2 linked regions of the Oleidesulfovibrio alaskensis DSM 16109 genome follow. The main gene of each other region encodes a partner of the protein of the gene in region 2 in a complex. Links are inferred from orthologs where the notes say so. Each region holds a gene or a part of one and is shown on either strand. Other genes may lie near its edges. The genes, in order: hslV and hslU.

Region 1 (6,003 bases), 120 kb from region 2 along the record:
GCAACGCTTATGCGTCTTCGCCTTCTTCTCCCTTGCCGCCGCGGGGGGCGGATACACGCACGATGACATAGTTGCTGTCATATATGCAGTGTCCGTCTTCCAGCTTGAGGTCGGCAACATGAACGGCATCGCCCATTTCCATGTTGGAAACATTAATGTCGATCACCTTGGGCATGGAACCGGGCTTGGTGAATACATCAACAAAGTCACGGTACACTTCCATGCGGCCGCCGATCTTGGTGCCTTTGGCCACACCGGTGATTTTAAGCGGAATACGTGCCTTGATGGGCTTTTCCATGTCCACGCCGAACAGATCGACATGGGTGAAGAAAGGCTTGTAAGGATGGCGTTCGATCTGCCAGATAAGGCAAGGAGCGGTTTCGCCTTCGATATCAAGGTTGAAGACCGTGGTCTTGCCGGCGGTTTCGTACAGCTTTTCCAGCTGGGTACCGTCAATAGCTACGGGAATGTTTTTGCCCTCGCTATTGTAGAAAATGCCGGGAACCTTTTTGGCGGTGCGCAGCTTGCGATTGGCACCTTTGCCCAGTCCTTCACGCTTCTGGACGCTCAGTGTCATCTGCTGGGACATAAGTTCTCTCCTTTCAAAAAACGTCGCGCTTATTGGCTGCGCGTGTGATACGGTGTTTACAGGCTACACAAAAAGCACGCTGACGGACGATTCCGTGTGGATATTATGGATGGCCTTTGCCAGCAATCCCGCAACGGAAAGTACCTTCAGTTTGCTGCATGCCTGAAGTTTGGACCCGAGCGGAATGGTGTCGGTGACAACCACCTGCGAGAAAGAAGATTCGCAGAGCCGCTCAATGGCCGGTCCGGACAGGACAGGGTGCGTTGTGCAAGCCATCACTTCCTTGGCTCCCTTGGTAAGCAGAACATTGCCTGCGGCTACCATGGTGCCGGCTGTGTCGATCATATCATCAACGACAATGGCTGTTTTGCCTTTCACTTCGCCGATAACGTTCATGGCCTCGGCCTGATTTGGTTTATCGCGTCGTTTGTCGATGATTGCAAGAGAAGCGCCCAGACGTTTGGCATAGGCGCGTGCGCGTTCCACACCGCCCGCATCGGGCGATACGATAACAATGTCGTTGGTGACAGTCTGACGCAGGTAGTCAAGAATGACAGGTGCGGCGTACAGGTTGTCCACCGGACAGTTGAAAAATCCCTGAATCTGTCCCGCGTGCAGATCCACCGTGACAAGCCGGTGCATCCCCGCAGCTTCCAGCAGGTCCGCCATCAGTCTGGCGCTGATGGGAGCGCGCGGGCTGACCTTGCGGTCCTGACGGGCGTACCCGTAGTAGGGGACAACCGCAGTCACACGTCCGACACTGGCTCTTTTCAGAGCGTCAAGCATCAGGCTGAGCTGAATCAGGTTGTCGTTGACAGGAGCGCAAGTCGGCTGGACGATGAAAACATCATCTCCGCGAACATTGTCGCCTATTTCGATTCTGATTTCACCGTCACTGAATGTTTCGCACAGCGTGGGGGTCAGATGGCAGCCGAGGTGGTTGCATATGGCGCTGGCTAATTCCGGATTGGCGGTGCCGGTAATAATTTTTAAATCGCCATGCATGGTAATAGATCCGGGACTTTTTTATGGTTCACGCAAAAAAAATGGCAGGGGCGGAAGGACTTGAACCCTCGAATGACGGGACCAAAACCCGTTGCCTTACCAACTTGGCGACACCCCTGCATTATAGTCGGTGGACGTATACTGCAATGCTTCTTTGACAGAAGTGGAGCATTGCCGCCTCGGCCTGAGCCTTGTCCCTGAAAAGGCCGAACAGACTGGAACCGCTGCCGCTCATCAGAGCAGCCGAAGCGCCGTGCGCAAGAAGCGTGTTCTTGTGCTGTCTCAGTTCGGAATAGGCCGAGAAAACCACCGTTTCAAAGCTGTTAAAGAGCCACAGGGCACGAGAGACAGGTTTACTATCGGCTTGCCGTTCAGTTGTCAAGCTGCGGCAGGTATTTTTTTTCCTGCCTGCGCAGCCTGTTTCGGCCCGTACCGGGCGGTCCGGCCCTGTTGTCTGCAACTGTGCGCAGGCCGCCGGTGCGTGCGCGGCGGGCAACTGCCCGCACGGGTGATGCAGCCCGCTCCGGTAAAGAGTGTCCCACCGGTTATAAGCCCATGGAGTGGAAACCTGAACTCCGGGGCAGACTAGTACAAGGTGCCACCCGGAAAGGTCAAGGGGCGCGGGGACAAGTTTTTCACCTACGCCTGTTGCAAGGCACGGCGTGTTATGCAGAAAAAAGGGCACATCGGCACCTACCTGCGCAGCTATTTTTGCCAGAGCGGTGTCAGAAAAACGTGGAGCTCCTCCCGCGGTGTTCAGCAGCTTGAGCACTGCGGCCGCGTTGGCACTGCCGCCGCCCAGTCCGGCGCCGTCGGGTACCCCTTTTGCAAGGCGTACCTGCATGGGCGGCGGAGTACCGCCTGCTGCCGCGAACGTGTGCCATGCCTTGCAGATGATGTTTTTGTCGCCGCACAGGTCGGCCCGTTCGCTCAGCACGGTCACTCCATGCGTTGCGGGGCTGATTTCCATCAGGTCAAAAGGCTCTGACAGCGGATAGAACAGCGTGACCAGTTCGTGGTAGCCGTCAGGCCGCACTCCCGTTATCTCCAGAAACAGGTTTATCTTGCACCCCGAGCGGATGGTCTGTTGCGGAACGGTAAGCATTTATGCCCGCCGCGCGTTTTCCACGGTCAGGTGGTCATTGGTGAAAACACACAGCTCGCCCGCAATGGCCATGGCTTTGGTCACAATTTCCTGAGCGCTCAGGGCCGTGTGGCGTTGCAGTGCCCGTGCCGCGGCCAGAGCATAAGGGCCGCCGCTGCCGATGGCTGCCACGCCGTCGTCCGGTTCAATGACGTCGCCGGTGCCGCTCAGCATAAGCAGGGTGGTGCCGTCCGAAACGAGCAACATGGCCTCAAGTCTCCGCAGAAACTTGTCTTTTCTCCAGTCTTTCGCCATCTCAACGCTGGCGCGCAGCAGGTTGCCGCCAAATTCTTCCAGCTTGGCTTCAAAGCGTTCAAACAACGTGAACGCATCGGCCGTTGACCCTGCGAATCCGGCGATGATTCTATCTTTATATATGCGTCTGACTTTGCGGGCTCCATGTTTCATTACAATGGCCTGACCGAGCGTAACCTGTCCGTCACCGGCCATGGAAACACCTTCGTCATCTTTTACCGCCAGAATAGTCGTTCCTTTCAGATCCATATGTCTCTCGCTTTACAGGTCTGGCGCCGCATCTTGCGCAGCTTTCAACCAGATTGTGTACATTTGTGCCGTATGCAGCACGAAGGTTATTTTTGCGGGGGCGCCCTGACAGGCCAGAGCCTGTGCGGCACACGCCAGTGCCACCCGGGCGGCCGGCGATGCCGGATACCCGTATGTTCCGCAGCTTATGGCCGGAAAAGCCACATGGGCGAAACCGTTGCTGCGGCACAGGGTGAAGCAGGATTCGTACGCCTGTCGCAGGGTTGTCTCTTCATTGTTTTTACCGCCGCGCCACACGGGGCCGACAGTATGAATGACATGGCGGGCCGGCAGTCTGTGGGCAGGGGTGACCATGGCCTTGCCTGCGGGCAGTAGTCCGTGGCGGGCCACCCAACGCGAGCAGTCAGCCAGCAGCGCGGGGCCTGCGGCTGCATGTAAGGCTCCGTCAACACCCCCGCCTCCGGCCAGACGGCTGTTGGCCGCATTGACAACGGCGTCGGCTTTGAAAAGGGTCAGATCGCCCTGCAGTATTTCCAGACAGCCTGTTGCTGAAGACCATTGCATGCCGCAGCCCTCTACCAGAACTCCGCACGTTCTGCATGACGGGTGTCAAACCGTTCCAGTTCGGCCTTGTCATCCTCTGTGCGGGCAAGTGTTTCCGCCTGCTTGCGGTGAAATTCCACTTTGCGTTTGTTGTTGGCGTAGAGTGCGCTGTATGCCAGCTGCAGATGACCTTCAAACAATCGGTTGTTTTCTCCGAGCATGCGCCCGTAGTAGTAGTGAACTTCTGAATCTTCGGGCAGTTTCTGTAATACCTGCCGGTAGTATTCCACGGCTTTGTCCACCTGTCCGTTGTCTGCCAGCAGCCGTGCAAAGAAAAACAGCGCCATCAGGTCGTGCGGGTTGTTCATCACTGCCCGCTGCAGCAGTCCTGCTGCGCGCTTGCTGTCTCCTTTATTATAGTGGAAGCGCCCGGCCTCACGCAGGACGAGAGCGTCTGAAGGCGCAAGGCTGACTGCCTGATCAAAAAATTCCGCTGCGGTGGAGATTTTGTTCTGCCGCGCGTAGACAATGCCTTTGCCCATAAGGGCCAGTTCCGGCGGCAGTGTTCCGGAATTGTTGAAATAGTGCATTGCTGCTTCCTGATCGGCAAAGCGGGCCCTGATAAGGGTCTGGATGCGCCGGAAGCGGGTGTTGTCATCTTTGATTTCGCGCTGGGCAGCGGGCAGCAGGCGGACCTGATTGCTCAGATACTGTATACGCTGCTGTACGTCGGGGTGTGTGCTGAGATATTGCGGCACACCGCCGCCGCTGCGCCACTGCTGGTTCTGAATGTGTTTGAAGGCGCCGGGCAATCCCCAGGGTGAAAAACCCGCCTTGATCAGGTACTGCATACCCATCTGGTCGGCTTCGCGCTCATCTGTGCGGCTGTAGTTGAGCATGGCGGCCTGAGTGGCCGCGGCAGTGCCGAAAAGCATGGCGTCCTTGGCTTCCCCTTTGCCCAGCAGCAAACCGGCCAGCAGTCCGGCCATGGACAGCAGACTGACTTTTTGTGCGGCCTCGATGCGTTTGGCCACATGGCGCTGGGTCACGTGCGCCAGTTCGTGGGCCAGCACCCCCGCAACTTCCGATTCGTTTTCAAGATTGAGCAGCAGACCGGTGTAGACAAAAACGTATCCGCCGGGCGTGGCGAATGCGTTCATGTTATTGTCCAGCACCACGCTGGTTTCAAAAGGAAAAGGCTGAGGCGGAATGACGGCCTGCAGACGGGCCACAAGTTCCCGCACATAATCTGCTATTTCAGGATCTTCAATGATTGGCAGGCGGGATTTTACAAGAACTCTGAACTTTTTGCCCAGTTCGATTTCGTCTTTGACAGTGAATTCACCAAACCCGAAGGCGTGCGCCGGAGCGGCAGCAAGCGGTGCCAGAACAAGGTTCAGGCAGAGCACTGCGATTAGCAGAGCCGCGTACCGGCGCCGCACAGGGCGCCGGTAACGCGGAATGGTGAACTCGGGTGCTGCCATATCAGGCTATGTCCCAGACGGCTCCTGCGGGGGTGTCCTGTACTTCGACGCCCATACGCGCCAGCTCTTCGCGGATGGCGTCCGACCGTTCAAAGTCCTTGGCCTTGCGTGCTTCCTGCCGTTCGAGAAGCAGCGTTTCAACGCGGGCGGTATCAACGTCCCTGCGGGCTGCGCGGCAGTCTCTCATTTCGCGCAGAAACTCTGCCGGCTGCCGGGTAAACAGTCCGAGCACTGCGCCCCAGCGGGCCATCATGCTCTGCATGCGCAGCAGTGCATCACGGGCCTGCGCGCTTTTGCGCATGGTCTTGTCTTCAATGATGCGGTTTACCAGACGGACGAGACCGAAGATATGCCCCAGCGCTGCGGCTGTGTTCAGGTCATCTTCCATGGCTTCGTTCCACGCGCGTTCTGTTTCATCCATTTCGCTGAGTACTTCTTCGGGCAGGGGCGCTGCGGACCACTTGGTCTTCTGCAGTTCGTTTTCCACAAGATTCAGCGTCTGGTAGATGCGCCTCAGGTTTTTTTCCGCTTCATCCATACCGTCAAAGGTGAAGTCTATGGGGCTTCTGTAATGCTTGGTCAGCAGGAAATAGCGCAAAGTTTCCGGCAGGTATCCTTGCAGAATATCGCGTATGGTGCTGAAGTTGCCGAGAGATTTTGACATTTTTTCAGCATTGACCTGCACAAAGCCGTTATGCACCCAGTAGCGTGCAAATTCTTTACCGGTGGCGGCT
Region 2 (14,995 bases):
CCGCAAGCAGAATGCTGTTCGGCAGGCTGGCTTCAGAGCGTTTTGACGCTGTATATAATCTTAATTTTTCGCGTCTTAATTTTTCGCTGTCCGCTTTGTTTGATGCTGACAGTGTGCGCGGTTATGCCATGCGCAGCGGGCAGCCTGAGGTGCCGCTGTGGGCAAGACTGGCCTTTCGCTGGACAAGAAAACGCCGCATAGCACCGCTCAATCTTGTTGACTTCTGGGCATATTTTGCGCGCAACCCTGTGTGTGCAGGAGAAGTTAATCCCGTGGCGGCACGCGGGGGAGGCGGTATAGGCGTGGTGTTGGCCGGACGTGATTCACGCCGCTCGTTGCCGCCTGCAGTGCTTGCCGCCTGTGTGCAGGCGGTTTTTGAGGGAACCGGAGGTCCGGCAATAACACTGCTGGGCACCGCTGCGGAAAAAACGCTGGCCAGACAGCTGATGCGCCACTTTTCCGGCCCCATGGTGGAGCGTACCGTAACGCTGGCGGGCAAAACAGGGTACACGGACCTTGCCGAAGTTGTGGGTACGCTGGATACGCTGATAACTCCCGATACCGGCACCATGCATCTTGCTGCTCATCTGGGTACGCCCGTGCAGGCTTTTTTTCTTTCTTCCGCCTGGTGCTTCGAGACGGGCCCTTACGGTATGGGGCACAGAGTCTGGCAAGGACTGGTTCAGTGCTCCCCGTGCGAGGAAAACCGGCCGTGTCCTGTGTCCGTGGCCTGCCTCGCTCCCTTTGCCGACAAACGGTTTCTTCAGGTGCTGGCCGGTAAGGCCGCAGAAGCGTATCCGGAGCATCTGTCCGGTCTTGTCAGCATGTTTGATGCCGTGGGTGTGACGTATCTGCCCGTGTTCGGAGAGGATATGGCCGCGCCGGAGCGGCGGGAGCTGAGGCGGCTGGTTGCGGAGCATGTGTGCCCGGAAACGGCCAATGCAGGGGCCGGGCTCATAGGCCTGAGCGCCATGCAGGATATGGCACTGCAGGACAGTCTGGGCCGTTTTCTTTTCAGCGAGAGCGACTGGATGCTGGACGCGGCGGGGCGGGACTTTCCGGATGTCGCGGACGTGCCGGGTTTCTGCTGATTTATTTCGAGGTGATGATGAACAGTTCCCTTTGTGATGATGCTGCGTCGCGCGGTGAAAAGGCGCGGGTGCTGGTGGTGCTTCCCATGTATGGCGGATCGTTGCCCGTGGGACGGTACTGCGTTGATGCGTTACGTAATCTGGGGCATACCGTCGAGGTTTTCGAGGCTCCGGATTTTCATTCGGCCTTTTCGGCGTTGAAGGGGTTGCGTGTCACCACCGATCGTCTGGAGTATCTGGAAAACAGTTTTCTGCAGGTGGTCTCGCAGGCGGTGCTGGCCAAGGTGGAGACCTTTGAGCCTGATCTGGTGCTGGCGCTTGCTCAGGCCCCTCTGAGCAGACAGGCGCTCAAAAGGCTGCGCAGAGACGGGGTGGCAACGGCCATGTGGTTTGTGGAAGACCATCGGCTGTTCACATACTGGCGTGCTTTTGCACCGTACTATGACTTTTTTGCAGTTATCCAGAAGGATGATTTTCTGGACAAGCTGGAAGAACTGGGTGTGGAAGGCGCTCTGTATCTGCCTCTGGCGGCTCTTGCCTCGTTCCATAAGCCTGTGGACCTCAGCCCCGTGGAAAAGCGCCGGTTTGGTGCCGATGTCTCGTTTATGGGGGCCGGTTATCCCAACAGACGGTTGGCGTTCAGGCAGTTTACCGGATATGATTTTAAAATATGGGGTACGGAGTGGGAAGGCGAGCCTTTGCTTCAGCGCCATGTACAGCTTGGCGGGGCGCGCGTTTCACCCGAAGATGCGGTTAGAATTTATAATGCCACCCGTATCAACCTTAACCTGCATTCAAGTGTGCACGCCAGTGAACTGGTCGGCCGCGGAGATTTTGTTAATCCCCGGACATTTGAACTGGCGGCGTGCGGCGCGTTTCAGCTTGTGGACCAACGGTCGTTGCTGCCCGAACTTTTTGCCTGTGATGAACTTGTCACCTTCAGCTCTGTGGAGGAGATGCACGGGTTGATCCGGGACTATCTGGAGGATGAAGAGGCGCGGCAGGCGTATGCTCTTCGTGCCAGAGAAAGGGTGCTGCGTGAGCATACTTATGAGCACCGGATGCAGGCCTTGCTTGATTTTGTGCGTGCAAAGCGTCCCTCATGGCCGGCAGTGCGCCGTACGCTGGAAAGTGCCCTGCACGGCGCGCAACTGCCATCGGAGCTCACAGCGGAGCTCGGGCAGTTGCTCGAACGCCTGGGCCTGCCGGCAGATGCGTCATTTGATGATCTGTGCTGGGCGGTGCGGCAGCGTAAAGGCACTCTGACGGAGCTGGAAACAGCACTGCTTTTTTTGCAGGAGTGGAAAAAACAGTATGCCTGAACAGGTAAAGCGGGGCCGCCATATGGCGGCCCCGCTTTTTGTGTGTGCATGAAAAAGGCCTTCCCTGCGGGAAGGCCGGTGGTGCGGGTGTTTGTCTAGCCGCAGGAGGAGCAGCTGCTGCAAGAGCCGCCGCCGCTGCCGAGAGGCTGACCGGATTCAACTTGAAATCCCATGTATGAGAGATCAATCCTGATGGACTCCGCCCGTTCCATCAGTTCTTTGTTTACGGCAAAGGTGAAACCTTTCACTTCGTATACGTTGTCAGATTCGTTTGGCTCATCCAGAGCCAATGCCAGCCTGGGGCCGCTTCAGCCACCGGGCGCAAGATACACACGGATAGGAGTGCGCTCCTTGTCCGCAAAGTAGGATTCCAGCTCCTTGTGAGCGGTATCGGTAAGTTCGAACATTCCGTTCCTCCACGGTTCTGGTATGGGCAACAAGTAAGGGCCGCAGCAAGCTTTGTCAATGCAAACGGCAAAACCCATAGATGAAAACTCTAGCATGGTTGAAAATTGCCCGTTTCCGTGGAAGGTTGGCATGGGAAGCCGCAATAAAAAAAACGGCCCCGAAGGGCCGTTGGTGTGCGCGCTATATTAGCTGCAGCAACTGCTGGAACTACCGCAGCCGCTGCACCCGCCGCCGCCCGGCAGGGGAATTTCGGGAGTCAGGGTGAACCCGCTGCATGTCAGGTCGATGGTTACGTTACCTACCTGCTCAAACAGTCCGGTGTTCATGATAAAGGTATATCCACCTGCGTCTTCCGTCGTGTCGGCTTCACCGGGTTCATCCAGCGCCAGCGCCAGACGGGGACCGCTGCAGCCGCCGGGGGCGAGGTAAATGCGGATGGGAGATTTTTCTTTGTCGGTGAAATAGGCGTCCAGCTCTTTGCCGGCGCTTTCCTGCAGTGTGATCATTGTGAATCCTCCATGGAAAAACCAATGGTATCATAGATTTTTCCAATGTGTTTCGTTTTATGTATCGACCTGATAAATATACAGAATTTAACAGGAAAAGTCAAATGCGGTTTGTGGCTGTCCATTTGCCTTGCCCCGCATAACGCTATACATATGGGGACGCAAAAAGCTAACGCAAGACCGGAAAGGGTTTTTTATGCAGAAAAAGTGCATTCTTTCGGCACAGGACATAGCCAGAACGCTTGAGCGGCTGGCCTGTGAGGTACTTGAACGCCACGGAGACGCGGACAATCTTGCTCTGGTGGGCATCCAGCGCCGCGGGGTGGACATAGCGGGCAGACTGCGTGGTCTTTTGTCCGCCCGGCTGGGCAGAGAGGTTGCTCTGGGCAGTCTGGATATCAATCTTTACCGGGATGACTGGACCAGTCTTGACACCCAGCCCATGATCAACCGCACGGAGCTGCCTTTTGCCGTGGATGACGCCCGGATAGTGCTGGTGGACGATGTGCTCTATACAGGCAGAACCATCCGTTCCGCACTTGAAGCTATTCTTGATTACGGTCGGCCGGAGAGGGTCGAGCTGCTGGTTCTGGTGGACAGAGGGCATAGAGAGCTGCCTATACATGCTGATTATGTGGGCAAGTCACTCACAACAGGCAGGGACGAGCAGGTCAATGTCCTTGTGTCGGAGCGTGACGGCGACGATGCTGTGATGCTGTTGCGCCGCTAGCAAGAGATTGTCCGGCATGCATGTTGTCCGGCAGGCGGAACCCGGCGGTTCCGCCTGCCGGTTGTAATCAGGAACAGGCCCTGGTGATCTCCGTACCGATGCCGTGATCGGTAAAGAGCTCAAGCAGCACGCAGTTTTCGATGCGTCCGTCAATGATCATGGCCTTTTCAACCCCGTCCTCAAGAGCTTCCAGACAGCACTTGACCTTGGGCAGCATGCCGCCTTTCAGTGTACCGTCTTCAAACAGCTGCATGGTGCGGGCTGTATCGAGCGAAGATATGAGTCTGCCGTCCTTATCCAGAATGCCCGGAACATCAGTGAGCAGCAGAAGCCTTTTTGCTCCCAGTGCACCGGCTACCGCACCGGCCACAAGGTCGGCGTTGATATTGTAAGTCTCTCCGTTTTCGTCCACGCCCACAGGGGCAATGACGGGAACGAAGCCGTCCCGCTGCAGGCTGTGCAGCAGTTTTGTTTCCACTCCTGTCACTTCTCCCACTTTGCCCAGATCAATGATTTCTGGTGCCTGAGCCTCTTTGCTGATCACCATTTCCATCTGGCGGGCCCTGATCAGCTGGCCGTCTTTGCCCGAAAGCCCCACAGCCTTGGCGCCGCTCAGATTCAGCAGGTTGACGATCTGCTTGTTCACCTTGCCGACCAGCACCATTTCCACAACGTCCATGGTGGCGTCATCCGTCACACGCAGGCCTTCGCGGAAGTTTGTGGGAATGTTCAGCTGCTGCAGCATGCGGCCTATCTGGGGGCCTCCGCCGTGTACAACAACAGGATTGACCCCGACATACTTGAGCAGCACGATGTTCAGAGCAAAAGCCTGCTTCAGACTTTCGTCTATCATGGCGTTGCCACCGTATTTTATGACAACTGTTTCACCGCTGAACTGGCGGAAGTAGGGCAGGGATTCAATGAGAACCTTGGATTTGAACGCATCGTTCTGCACGGTATGCTCCGTATCACGGTTTAGAGTATGTAACGGGTAAGATCCCTGTTTGCAGTGATATCTGCAAGATGCTGCCGGACATATTCCCTGTCTATGACTATACGCTCTCCGCTTTTGTCAGGAGCTTCAAAAGAAAGATCTGCAAGAATTTTTTCCATTATGGTATACAGGCGACGTGCGCCGATGTTTTCTGTTTCCTGATTTGCTTCCTGTGCAAAGTCGGCCACAGCCTCCAGCGCATCTTCGGTATATTCTATCTGCACACCTTCGGTGGCCAGCAGAGCTTTGTACTGTACGGTCAGGGCGTTTTTCGGCTCTGTAAGAATGCGGAGAAATTCCTTGCTGCCAAGCGCCGTCAGCTCCACCCGCAACGGAAAACGCCCCTGCAGTTCGGGAATAAGGTCGGAAGGTTTGCTGTAGTGGAATGCTCCCGCTCCGATGAAGAGGATATGGTCAGTGTGTATGATGCCGTATTTGGTATTGACCGCAGAGCCTTCGACAATGGGCAGCAGGTCACGCTGGACACCTTCTCTCGATATGTCGGCGGTTTTGCCGCCTTGCTGACTGCTGGCTATTTTGTCTATTTCATCCAGAAAGATAATGCCTGTCTGTTCTGCGCGTTCTCTTGCCAGTTCTATGACCTTTTCATGGTCGATGAGCCGTTCCGATTCTTCCTGCAGCAGAATGGCATAGGCGTCACCCACCTTCATGCGGCGCCGTTTGCGTTTAGGCGGAAATGCCTTGCTGAACATATCCTTGAACTGCGAACCGATGTCCTCCATGCCCGGCATGGTCATGACATCCATCTGCGGACCGGACTGCATTTCCACTTCCATTTCCACTTCCCTGTGATCAAGCCTGCCTTCACGCCAGAGCGTTCTCAACTTGTTGCGGGTATTTTCTGCGCCGCCTGCAGGTGTCTGCGGGGTGTCGAAGCTTGTGTTTACAGCAGGGGAAGAGGGGAGCAGCAGGTCAAGAAGCCGTTCTTCTGCTGCGGCTTCCGCGCGGGTTTTGACACTGTCCCGTTCCTCTTCCCGTACCAGATTGACACTGATCTCCATCAGGTCGCGGATCATGGACTCCACATCACGCCCCACATAACCCACTTCGGTGAATTTGGTGGCTTCGACTTTCAGAAAGGGGGAGGAAGAAAGCCTGGCGAGCCGTCTGGCGATTTCCGTCTTGCCCACACCGGTCGGGCCCATCATGATGATGTTTTTGGGAGCCACTTCATCTCTGATGGCAGGTTCCAGCTGTTGCCGGCGCCAGCGGTTGCGCAGTGCCACCGCCACCATTCGTTTTGCCTGTTCCTGACCTATTATATACTTGTCCAGTTCTGAAACGATTTCTCTGGGCGTGAGTACGCTCATGGTTGCTCCTTGAAAGACATATGATATCAGCGCGCAGTGTGTGGCTGTCCGGGCCGTGAAAAAAGCGGACGGCGGGCAGAGACAGCAGCAGCATGCGTGGCTGATGCCAACTGTAAGCATCTGTCACAGCACAGACAAGGGCAAAAGGGGAAAAGAAAAGGGGATGCGCATGGCGCATCCCCTTGATGAGGCGGTGAACAGGCTTTATTCGGCACTCAGGGAGAGCGTGCGGAAAAACGTCTCACCCCTGCGGTATATCTGGAACATGATGGCTCCGCGCTTTGCGGCGTCGCCTTCAACAATTTTCTGCAGCTGGCCGACGGTGTTCACAGGCTTCAGATTCGCCATCAGGATCACATCGCCGGGCCGCAGATCTGCCATGGCGGCGGGTGAATTTTGCTGGATACCCACCACAAGCAGTCCATTGGTTGATTCGAGACCAAGCTGTCCGGCTTCCTGTTCTGTCATCTGGCGCAGCTTGAGCCCCAGCTGACCTGTGGCGGCATTCTGCTTCTGCTGCGGGGTTTCATCGCGGGCTGCCATTTCTGTTCCTCTCTCGCCCAGCGTGAGAGTGAAGGTCTTTTGCGCACCGTTGCGCACGGCGACCACTGTGGCCTTGTCTCCGGGGGACAGGTCGGCGATGGTGCGCAACAGGTCAGAGGCACCGGAAATCTCATTACGGTTCACTTTGATGATGATATCGCCCGCGCGTATTCCGGCTTTGTCTGCGGGTTCCCCGCTGAGGACATTGCCGATGAGCGCGCCTCTGGTGTTTTTAAGTCCCAGCGCCTTGGCGGTATTTTCGTCAATGTCCTGAATGGTGACGCCTATCCAGCCGCGGGCCACCCGCTTGTTTGTCTTCAGTTCTTCTATGACCCTTCTTGCAAGGTTGCTGGGTACCGCAAATCCAATGCCCTGACCGCTGGCTATGATGGCTGTGTTGATGCCTATCACTTTGCCGTCACTGTTGATGAGGGGGCCGCCGCTGTTGCCTGGGTTGATGGACGCATCAGTCTGAATGAAATCGTCGAATGGACCGGAGCGGATATCGCGGCCCAGCGCGCTGATGATGCCTGCAGTCACCGAGTGGTCAAGACCGAAGGGGTTGCCGATGGCCATAACCCATTCGCCGACCTGAAGTGCGTCGGAATCACCGAACGGCAGGGTGGCAAGCGGCCGGCCTGCATCGATTTTAAGCAGAGCGAGGTCTGTTTCGCTGTCGGTGCCGACAACAGTGGCCTCAAACGTGTCCGGTTCGCCTTTGGCACTTTCCACGTTTACCGAAACTACATCGGCGCCGGCGATCACATGGTTGTTGGTGACAATGTATCCGTCCGGAGAGATGATGAAGCCCGAACCGAGCGAGCGCTGTTTGCGCGGGCGCTGGGGCTGGTTGAAAAAACGCTCGAACTGGTTGAAGAAATCATCAAAAGGCAGACCGTGGGGTCTGTTCTGGAAGAATTCTCTCCATTGTTCGGGAATTTTGTTTTCCACGCTTTTTTCGGTGTTGATGTTGACAACTGCCGGTCCGGCTTTTGCGGACAGTGCGGTGAAATCAGGAACTCCGGCCGCGTGGGCCATGGTGGCGGCCAGCGCGAATACGGTTGTCAGCAACGTGAGCTGAAGGCGTTTGGTGTATCGGTTCATATAAGTTACTCCTTGTAACCTGCCTTGGTTCAAAACTGGAGGCCGTGGCAATACGTAACGATAATAGAGCTTATTTTTGTGTTGTAAACCACCGTGCTGCATATCAGACGCTGTCTGATACGACATATCTGTACAGGAGGCCGTCATGGCGAACGAATCGGCAACGATACCCGTCACCTGCATTGAAGGGTATGACACTATGGACGAGGAAACCGGCGCGTTTCTGGCCGCAGCCGCGGGCAGCGGCGTGCCGCTTGCCCGGCAGGATATTGCAGACATACGAAATGATTATGAACAGAGGCTGAGGACAGGTATTGAGCAGGCTCCGGCCATGGCCGCGGTGGAAGAGCATGCCGTGCCTGTCTTCCGCGGCTCGATTCCGCTGAGGATATACCGTCCGGTTGCTGATAGCTGCCTGCCGGTGATTTTGTTTCTGCACGGTGGTGGGTTTGTTAAGGGAAGCATTGACTCGCATGAAGCCATGTGCCGCGAGCTTGCCTTGCGCAGCGGGCTGGCCGTCGCCGCTGCGGGGTATCGCCTTGCACCGGAGCATCGCTATCCGGTGGCTCAGGACGACTGTATCTGCGCTTTGCACTGGCTGGGCGCCCATGCGGCAGAAGCCGGGGTCAACGGTGGCAGAATGGTGGTCGCGGGCGATAGTGCAGGAGGCCAGCTGGCTGCCGCGCTGGCTGTGTATGCCCGGGATGCGGGGCTGGAGGCGTTGCGGGGGCAGATTCTTTTTTATCCGTGCGTCGATATGGCAAGCAGCGGTGCGTCACACAGTCAGTGTGCTACCGGATTCGGCCTTACGGAAGAGTCTGTCCGCTGGTATTATAACGCCTACCTGCCGCAGGGAATGGCCTGTGATGATCCTGCCGTGTCTCCTCTTTATACAGAGAATCTGCAGGGCGTGGCACCGGCGGCAGTGTTTAATGCTGTTTATGATCCGGTGCGGTCAGACGGCGAACTGTTTGTGCAGCGGCTGCGCGCGGCCGGCGTTTCCGCAAGGCTGGCTCTGTATCCCACGGTGCATGGCTTTGTCAGTACATACACGCGGTTCCATGCAGGCCGCAGGGCGCTGGCTGCAGCGGGAGCATTCGCCGCGGAGGTGACAGCAGGGTGATGTGTACAAAAAAGGGGGCTTGCGGCCCCCTTTGTCATTATCCGTGACGGCTACTTTTTGTTAAGTGCGTCTTTAAGCGCCTGCCCCAGTGTGCCGAATCCGCCGCCCTGCGACGACTTGGGCTGCACGCGGTAGCTTGCAGGTATTTCTGCATCTTCCTGGCGGGCAGCGTCCTTGGTGGTCAGGGTCACTTTGCGTTCCGCAGGATTGATTTCCATGACCGCCAGAGTGACGGTGTCACCGGGTTTGCACCCTGCCAGACCGGACTTGGGAGCTGCACTGATGCGGGACTGAGGCAACAGTCCGGTTATTCCCGGAGCGATGTTAACAAACATCCCGAATTTAGCGCATTTTTCAACCGTACCGGTTACTTCGGTTCCGGGGGCGAACTTTTCGGCGGCGCCGTCCCACGGGTCACCTTCGGCTTCTCTCAGGCTCAGGCTTATCCGCCGTTTGGCGCTGTCGATATCTTTGATTTTTACGGAAACTGTGTCTCCGGGAGTGACCACGTCCTCGGCTTTGAGAATGCGCCTGGTCCACGACATTTCGCTGATGTGCACGAGACCCTCAATACCGGGAAGCACCTCGACAAAAGCCCCGAAGGGGGTGCAGCGCACAACTTTGCCTTCCACCACGGTTCCTGCGGCAAGTCTGTTTGCTACGGTGTTCCACGGGTCTTCCATCACCTGCTTTGCAGAAAGAGCAATGCGCAGTCCTTTGGCGGTGCTTTCGATTTTAAGCACCTTGGCGCGCAGTGTATCACCTTGGGTGACGGCTTCGTCCGCACTCTGGACACGGGCCCAGCCGAGTTCGGAAATATGAATGAGTCCTTCGACTCCGGGAGCCAGTTCGGCAAATGCACCGAAGTTGGTCAGACGGGTGATGCATACATCGACGACATCCCCTTCATTCAGTGTCTTCATGTACTCTTTACGGCTTTCTTCCTGCTGAGCCTCAAGCAGTACGCGACGCGAGACAACAACGTTGCGGCCGTTGTTTTCGCAGCGGGTGATCATGAACTGGAAAGTCTGACCGAGGTATTCTTCAGGATTTTCCACAAAGCGGCTGTCGATCTGGCTAACCGGACAGAAGGCCCTGCGCTGCATCACCTCGACATTGAATCCGCCTTTGCACTGGGCGGTGACTTTGCCTTCCACAGGCACGCCGTTTTCAAATGCCTCTGTAAGTGCCATGGCGCTGCCTGCACTGCCCGCAGAGCGGGAAAGGCGTACTTCGCCCTGTGTGATTGCCACTACATACAGGTCGAGTTCATCTCCCACCGCGCAGGTGACATTGCCTTCTTTGTCTTTCAGTTCCTCCGCATCTATCACGCCGTCAACCTTGGATCCGGTGGCGATGAACACACTGCTTTCATCCATGGCCACAACGGAGCCTTTTACTTTTTCTCCTACCCTAAGGGGGGATCCGGCTTCAGGGGAGTACTGGTCAAGAAGGTCAGCGAAGCTGTCACTGCCTGTCTGGTTCTGATCGTCAGTCATAGGTTAGAGCCTCCTAGAAAAATACGCGCCATCCGGCTGCGCTTTCGGGGTATACTCCGCACGACGGCGCTACGCAAGGCGAATCATGTTGCATCGTGCCGTCTGTCGTGGCAAAAGGCATGATATCACTTGTGACGACCAATCCCAGGAGGACAAAATGCAAACTGCAAGTGCAAGACACATTCTTGTGAATACTGAAGAAGCCTGCCTTGAGCTGAAAAAACGCATCGAAGCCGGTGAGGCTTTTGCTGATATCGCCCGCGAACATTCCCGCTGCCCGTCCGGCCGCAGGGGCGGAGATCTCGGTAAATTCCGCAAGGGCCAGATGGTACCGGAGTTTGATGAAGTCGTGTTCAGCGGCGATCTGAACGTGGTGCACGGTCCTGTGCGTACCCAGTTCGGTTTTCATCTTCTTGAAATCACAGAGCGTTCAGAATAAAATTTTTGAAACTTCTGTTGATTAAGGGCGCCTGCGGGCGCCTTTTTTTATATCTTTTTCCTGTTATGTCTTTTTTTGGCAAACATGTTCACCTCATTGGGGTTTTATAGTAATGCTACAGACTATGAACCTGTATTCACGCGCTTACGGAGGTGAGGGTCGTGGCTGATTTGAAGATATGGAAAAATGAGGAGCTGCAGAGAATTAAATCTGAAAGTGACAGTATGTTTGACAGGTTATGTTCCGGGCTTGGCCTGCCGTCTGTGTGCAGACCGCTGCTGGAACCTGCGGTTCAGATGACGGAAAACAGTGAAGAAGTGCTGGTGGAAGCGCATCTGCCGGGTATGAAGCCGGAAGATATCGAAATAAGCGTCACCGGTGACATGTTGAGTATGCGCTGTGACCAGCGCAGTTCCTGCGCGTGTACCAGTCAGCGCAGCGTTTACGAAACGCGGTTCCGGCTTCCGTGCAAGGTCAGGACTGATGAAGTGGAAGCGGAGCTGGATAACGACGTGGTGCGTATCCGTATGCCGAAATGCAGAAGACCAGAGCCGCGGCGAATTCCTGTAAAGATAAAGAAAACCGGCGCGTAATGGAGAGTGCAATGACCAGAAAACAGATTCCCGTTGTCCCCGTCGAGCAGTTGCGCTGGACTCTTGACCCGGAGTCCCTGCCTTTTGATTCCACCGAGGAGCTGGATGAGCAGCAGCATATTATCGGTCAGCGCCGGGGGGTTGATGCTTTCCGTATGGGAATGGGTATCGAGGCGAAAGGGTACAATATTTTTGTGACCGGTGCTGCCGGTATCGGCAAGCTGGCAATGGTCAAGCGGCTGTTGAAGAATCATACAGCGGAAGATCGTACACCTGATGACTTGTGTTATGTGAATAATTTCAGCAATCCGGATGAGCCGGCGCTGCTGCGCTTTGCCGCGGGAGAAGGACGGCGTTTTAAAGAAGCCGTGCAGCAGTTTTTGGAAGATATCAAACGTGAAGTACCTCAGCTGTTTGAAAGTCAGGAATATATCAACAGCAAGAATGAAATAATTGAGGCGCATGACAGAAAGACACGTGATTTTTTTAAAAACCTTGAAGCACGTGTGCGTGATGCGGGATTTGTGCTGGTCAATATGCAGATGGGGCAGGTGCAGCGCCCCGATATCGTTCCGCTGGTGGACGGAGAGCCGGTTCACCTGATGAAACTTGAGGAAATGGCGGATAAGGGACGTTTTCCTCAGGAAGAGTTGGAAAGCCTGCAGAAAAAATACAAAGAACTGAAAGAAGAGATAGATGCCATCTTTCTTGAAGTGCGGCACCTGCAGAAAGAAGTTAAGAAGAAAAGTGAAGAAGTAGACAAGCTTATGTTCGGCAATGCAGCCGCTGAACTTGCCCAGCCCCTGTATGAATCGTTTAAAGATGAAAAGGTGATCCGTCATCTTGACGCCATGCTGGCTGATATGGCTGAGAATCTGGATACCATACGAATGATAGGTCAGACTCCGCAGGGAATGCCGGGCATGCCTATGATGCCGGTGTCAGCAGAGTCTATCCTTCACCCCTATCAGGCGAATCTGATAGTGGATAATGCAGAGAAAAAAGGGCGTCCGGTTATTGTGGAGTCGTACCCCACATATCGCAACCTTTTCGGGGGCATAGACCGGGTGATGGACCGTAGCGGAGTCTGGCGTACCGATTTTACTAAAATCGCTTCCGGTTCGTTCATCAAAGCCAACGGAGGATATCTTGTTCTCAACCTGATGGACGCGATCATGGAGCCCGGAGTCTGGCAGACCCTCAAACGGGCACTGAAAAATGCAGAGACAGAAATCCAGACGTTTGACCCATGGTATTTTGTTACGACTTCGGGGCTTAAGCCTGAGCCTATAAAAATGGAAGTGAAAGTCGTGGTGCTGGCCACACCGCAACTATACCACATGCTCCGGAATTACGACCCTGACATGGTAAAGGTTTTTAAAATCAGAGCTGATTTTGATTCCACCATGGAGCGCAGCAGCGAGGCGGTGAATGAAATCGCCCGCCTTATGAAAACATTCGGGCGGGCGCAGAACCTGCTTCCGTTCGACCGTTCTGCCGTGGCCCGGCTGATGGAGGAAGGCGTGCGCTATGCAGGCAGGCAGGAAAAGATTTCAACCTCGTTTCCTGTGTTGCGCGATGTTATGGAAGAATCGAGCCATATTGCCAGACTTGCGGAGTATGCCCGGGTGGAAGCCCGGCATGTGGATGAAGCCATCAAGGCCAGGATAGACCGCGCGAGCCTGATGGAAGAAAAACTGCAGGAAATGATAGACCGCGGCAGTGTGTTTATTGATACGGATGGCGAAGTTGTGGGGCAGGTGAACGGTTTGGCTGTGTATTCGCTGGGTGACTACATGTTTGGTAAGCCTTCGCGCATTACTGCCAACACCTCGATGGGGCGTGAAGGTATTATCAATATCGAGCGCGAGGCGGATCTTTCGGGTGCCATTCACAATAAAGGCATGCTTATTCTGGCAGGTTATCTGCGGCAGAACTTTGCGCAGGACAAGCCCCTCAGTCTGGCGGCTTCCATCGCTTTTGAGCAGTCCTACGGCGGTGTGGACGGGGACTCCGCCTCGTCCACTGAATTGTATGCTCTGTTTTCAAGCCTCAGTGGTGTGCCCATCCGGCAGGGAATAGCTGTGACAGGTTCGGTCAATCAACGTGGCGAAGTGCAGCCCATTGGTGGTGTAAATGAAAAAATCGAAGGTTTTTTCGCCTGTTGTGAAAAGAAAGGTCTGACGGGAACGCAGGGGGTGCTCATACCCAAAGCCAACCTGAAGGACCTTATGCTGCGCGAGCATGTTGTGCGGGCCGTGGCGGAGGGGAAATTTTCCATATGGGCCGTTGACCATGTTGATCATGGCATTGAGGTTCTTACCGGTATGCCTGCTGGTAAGCGGAGCAAGTCCGGAAAGTTCCCGGCCGGCACGGTGTATCATCTGGTAGAAAAGAAACTGACGGCGCTTGCCGAGGGGCTGCGTGCTTTTGGAGACAAGAAAAGTGAAACACGCAGGCAGAAACGTAAAAGTTCATCCGCAGACCAGAAGGATGAATAATTTTCTGCCACGGCGGTCTTGTGCGGGGCGACTGTGAGGTGTCGCGCCATGCTGCGGGACTGAAACTGCATGCCGGCGGCATGGCTTTTACCTGTCAATGTGCGTATGCGAACCCCGTCTGAGAAGGCGGGGTTTTTGTTGGCTGTCAGTGGGAGAAGGCTGAGTATAAGGCTGATCAGATAATTATAAATTTCACAATATCGGAATATCTCCTTTGCAATAGAGATGCGGGTTAGGCCTGTTTGCTGTTGTGCCCTGCTAACAGGGCGTTGTGCTGGTATGTCCTTCTGTTCACAAACAGCCGATTGAGTAAATGATCAACGTTGCACCTTTTATCTCATTTGATAAGGTGCGGGTGCATTTTGCATCCCTTTGCTGGAGGACAACCATGTTTGAGACGGCCCCTGAAAAAATACGGCTAGCCGTAGTTGTTTATACCCCGGACGGAAAACGGATTGAGGTTGAAGCCGCGGTGGGGGGGCGCCTGTATGTTGATGTTGAAGAAGAAAGCCGGTGTACGGAGCACTTTGCCGTACACTGGGAAGAGCTGCCACAGGAACAGCAGCTTTTGGCGGGGGAGCTTATTGAGGCGGTTACACACCATGTGACTGTTTTCGGCAATAGGTGTGCGCCATGTGTAAAGAAAAAGACGCGGTGAGTGTGTGGAAAATGGTAAGGCCCTTTGAGGGCCTTTTGTTTTTGGGTCTACTTCTGCTCATTGTCTGTACGTACCGGCACGAGTCTCCAGGGCAGATAAAACTCATTGGTGGTCGCTTCCTGATCAATAATATAGCGGATGTTTCTTGTTTTG

Evidence for each region.
Region 1: the proteins of hslU (region 2) and hslV are in contact, whole or in part, in a solved structure (PDB 1G4A), measured with the Escherichia coli proteins. The link is inferred for Oleidesulfovibrio alaskensis DSM 16109 from one-to-one orthologs.

What each region holds. Positions count from the first base shown.
Region 1 is NZ_AXWQ01000004.1:130,398-136,400, reverse strand. The notes cover bases 1,472-4,330. They hold hslV (ATP-dependent protease subunit HslV), read right to left. Parts: upstream 3,243-4,330; coding sequence 2,700-3,242; downstream 1,472-2,699. Other genes in these bases: H586_RS0100650 (M48 family metallopeptidase), read right to left, coding at 3,818-4,330; H586_RS0100655 (macro domain-containing protein), read right to left, coding at 3,255-3,806; ispE (4-(cytidine 5'-diphospho)-2-C-methyl-D-erythritol kinase), read right to left, coding at 1,716-2,699; H586_RS0100675 (ribose-phosphate diphosphokinase), read right to left, coding at 1,472-1,594. Outside these bases: H586_RS0100680 (50S ribosomal protein L25/general stress protein Ctc), read right to left, coding at 8-589; more of H586_RS0100675, read right to left, coding at 653-1,471; more of H586_RS0100650, read right to left, coding at 4,331-5,269; cysS (cysteine--tRNA ligase), read right to left, coding at 5,271-6,003. UniProt on the Escherichia coli protein: Protease subunit of a proteasome-like degradation complex believed to be a general protein degrading machinery. The complex has been shown to be involved in the specific degradation of heat shock induced transcription factors such as RpoH and SulA.
Region 2 is NZ_AXWQ01000004.1:8,784-23,778, reverse strand. What follows is about bases 4,208-7,199. They hold hslU (ATP-dependent protease ATPase subunit HslU), read right to left. Parts: upstream 6,383-7,199; coding sequence 5,033-6,382; downstream 4,208-5,032. Other genes in these bases: H586_RS0100110 (DegQ family serine endoprotease), read right to left, coding at 6,587-7,199; argB (acetylglutamate kinase), read right to left, coding at 4,208-5,012. Also shown: H586_RS0100150 (glycosyltransferase family 9 protein), read left to right, coding at 1-1,091; H586_RS0100145 (CgeB family protein), read left to right, coding at 1,109-2,413; H586_RS0100130 (IscA/HesB family protein), read right to left, coding at 3,007-3,327; bifunctional pyr operon transcriptional regulator/uracil phosphoribosyltransferase PyrR, read left to right, coding at 3,524-4,057; more of argB, read right to left, coding at 4,125-4,207; more of H586_RS0100110, read right to left, coding at 7,200-8,029; H586_RS17680 (alpha/beta hydrolase), read left to right, coding at 8,175-9,152; H586_RS0100100 (30S ribosomal protein S1), read right to left, coding at 9,203-10,651; H586_RS0100095 (peptidylprolyl isomerase), read left to right, coding at 10,809-11,090; H586_RS0100090 (Hsp20/alpha crystallin family protein), read left to right, coding at 11,252-11,683; H586_RS0100085 (Lon protease family protein), read left to right, coding at 11,695-14,184; H586_RS17675 (hypothetical protein), read left to right, coding at 14,498-14,842; H586_RS0100075 (hypothetical protein), read right to left, coding at 14,890-14,995. UniProt on the Escherichia coli protein: ATPase subunit of a proteasome-like degradation complex; this subunit has chaperone activity. The binding of ATP and its subsequent hydrolysis by HslU are essential for unfolding of protein substrates subsequently hydrolyzed by HslV.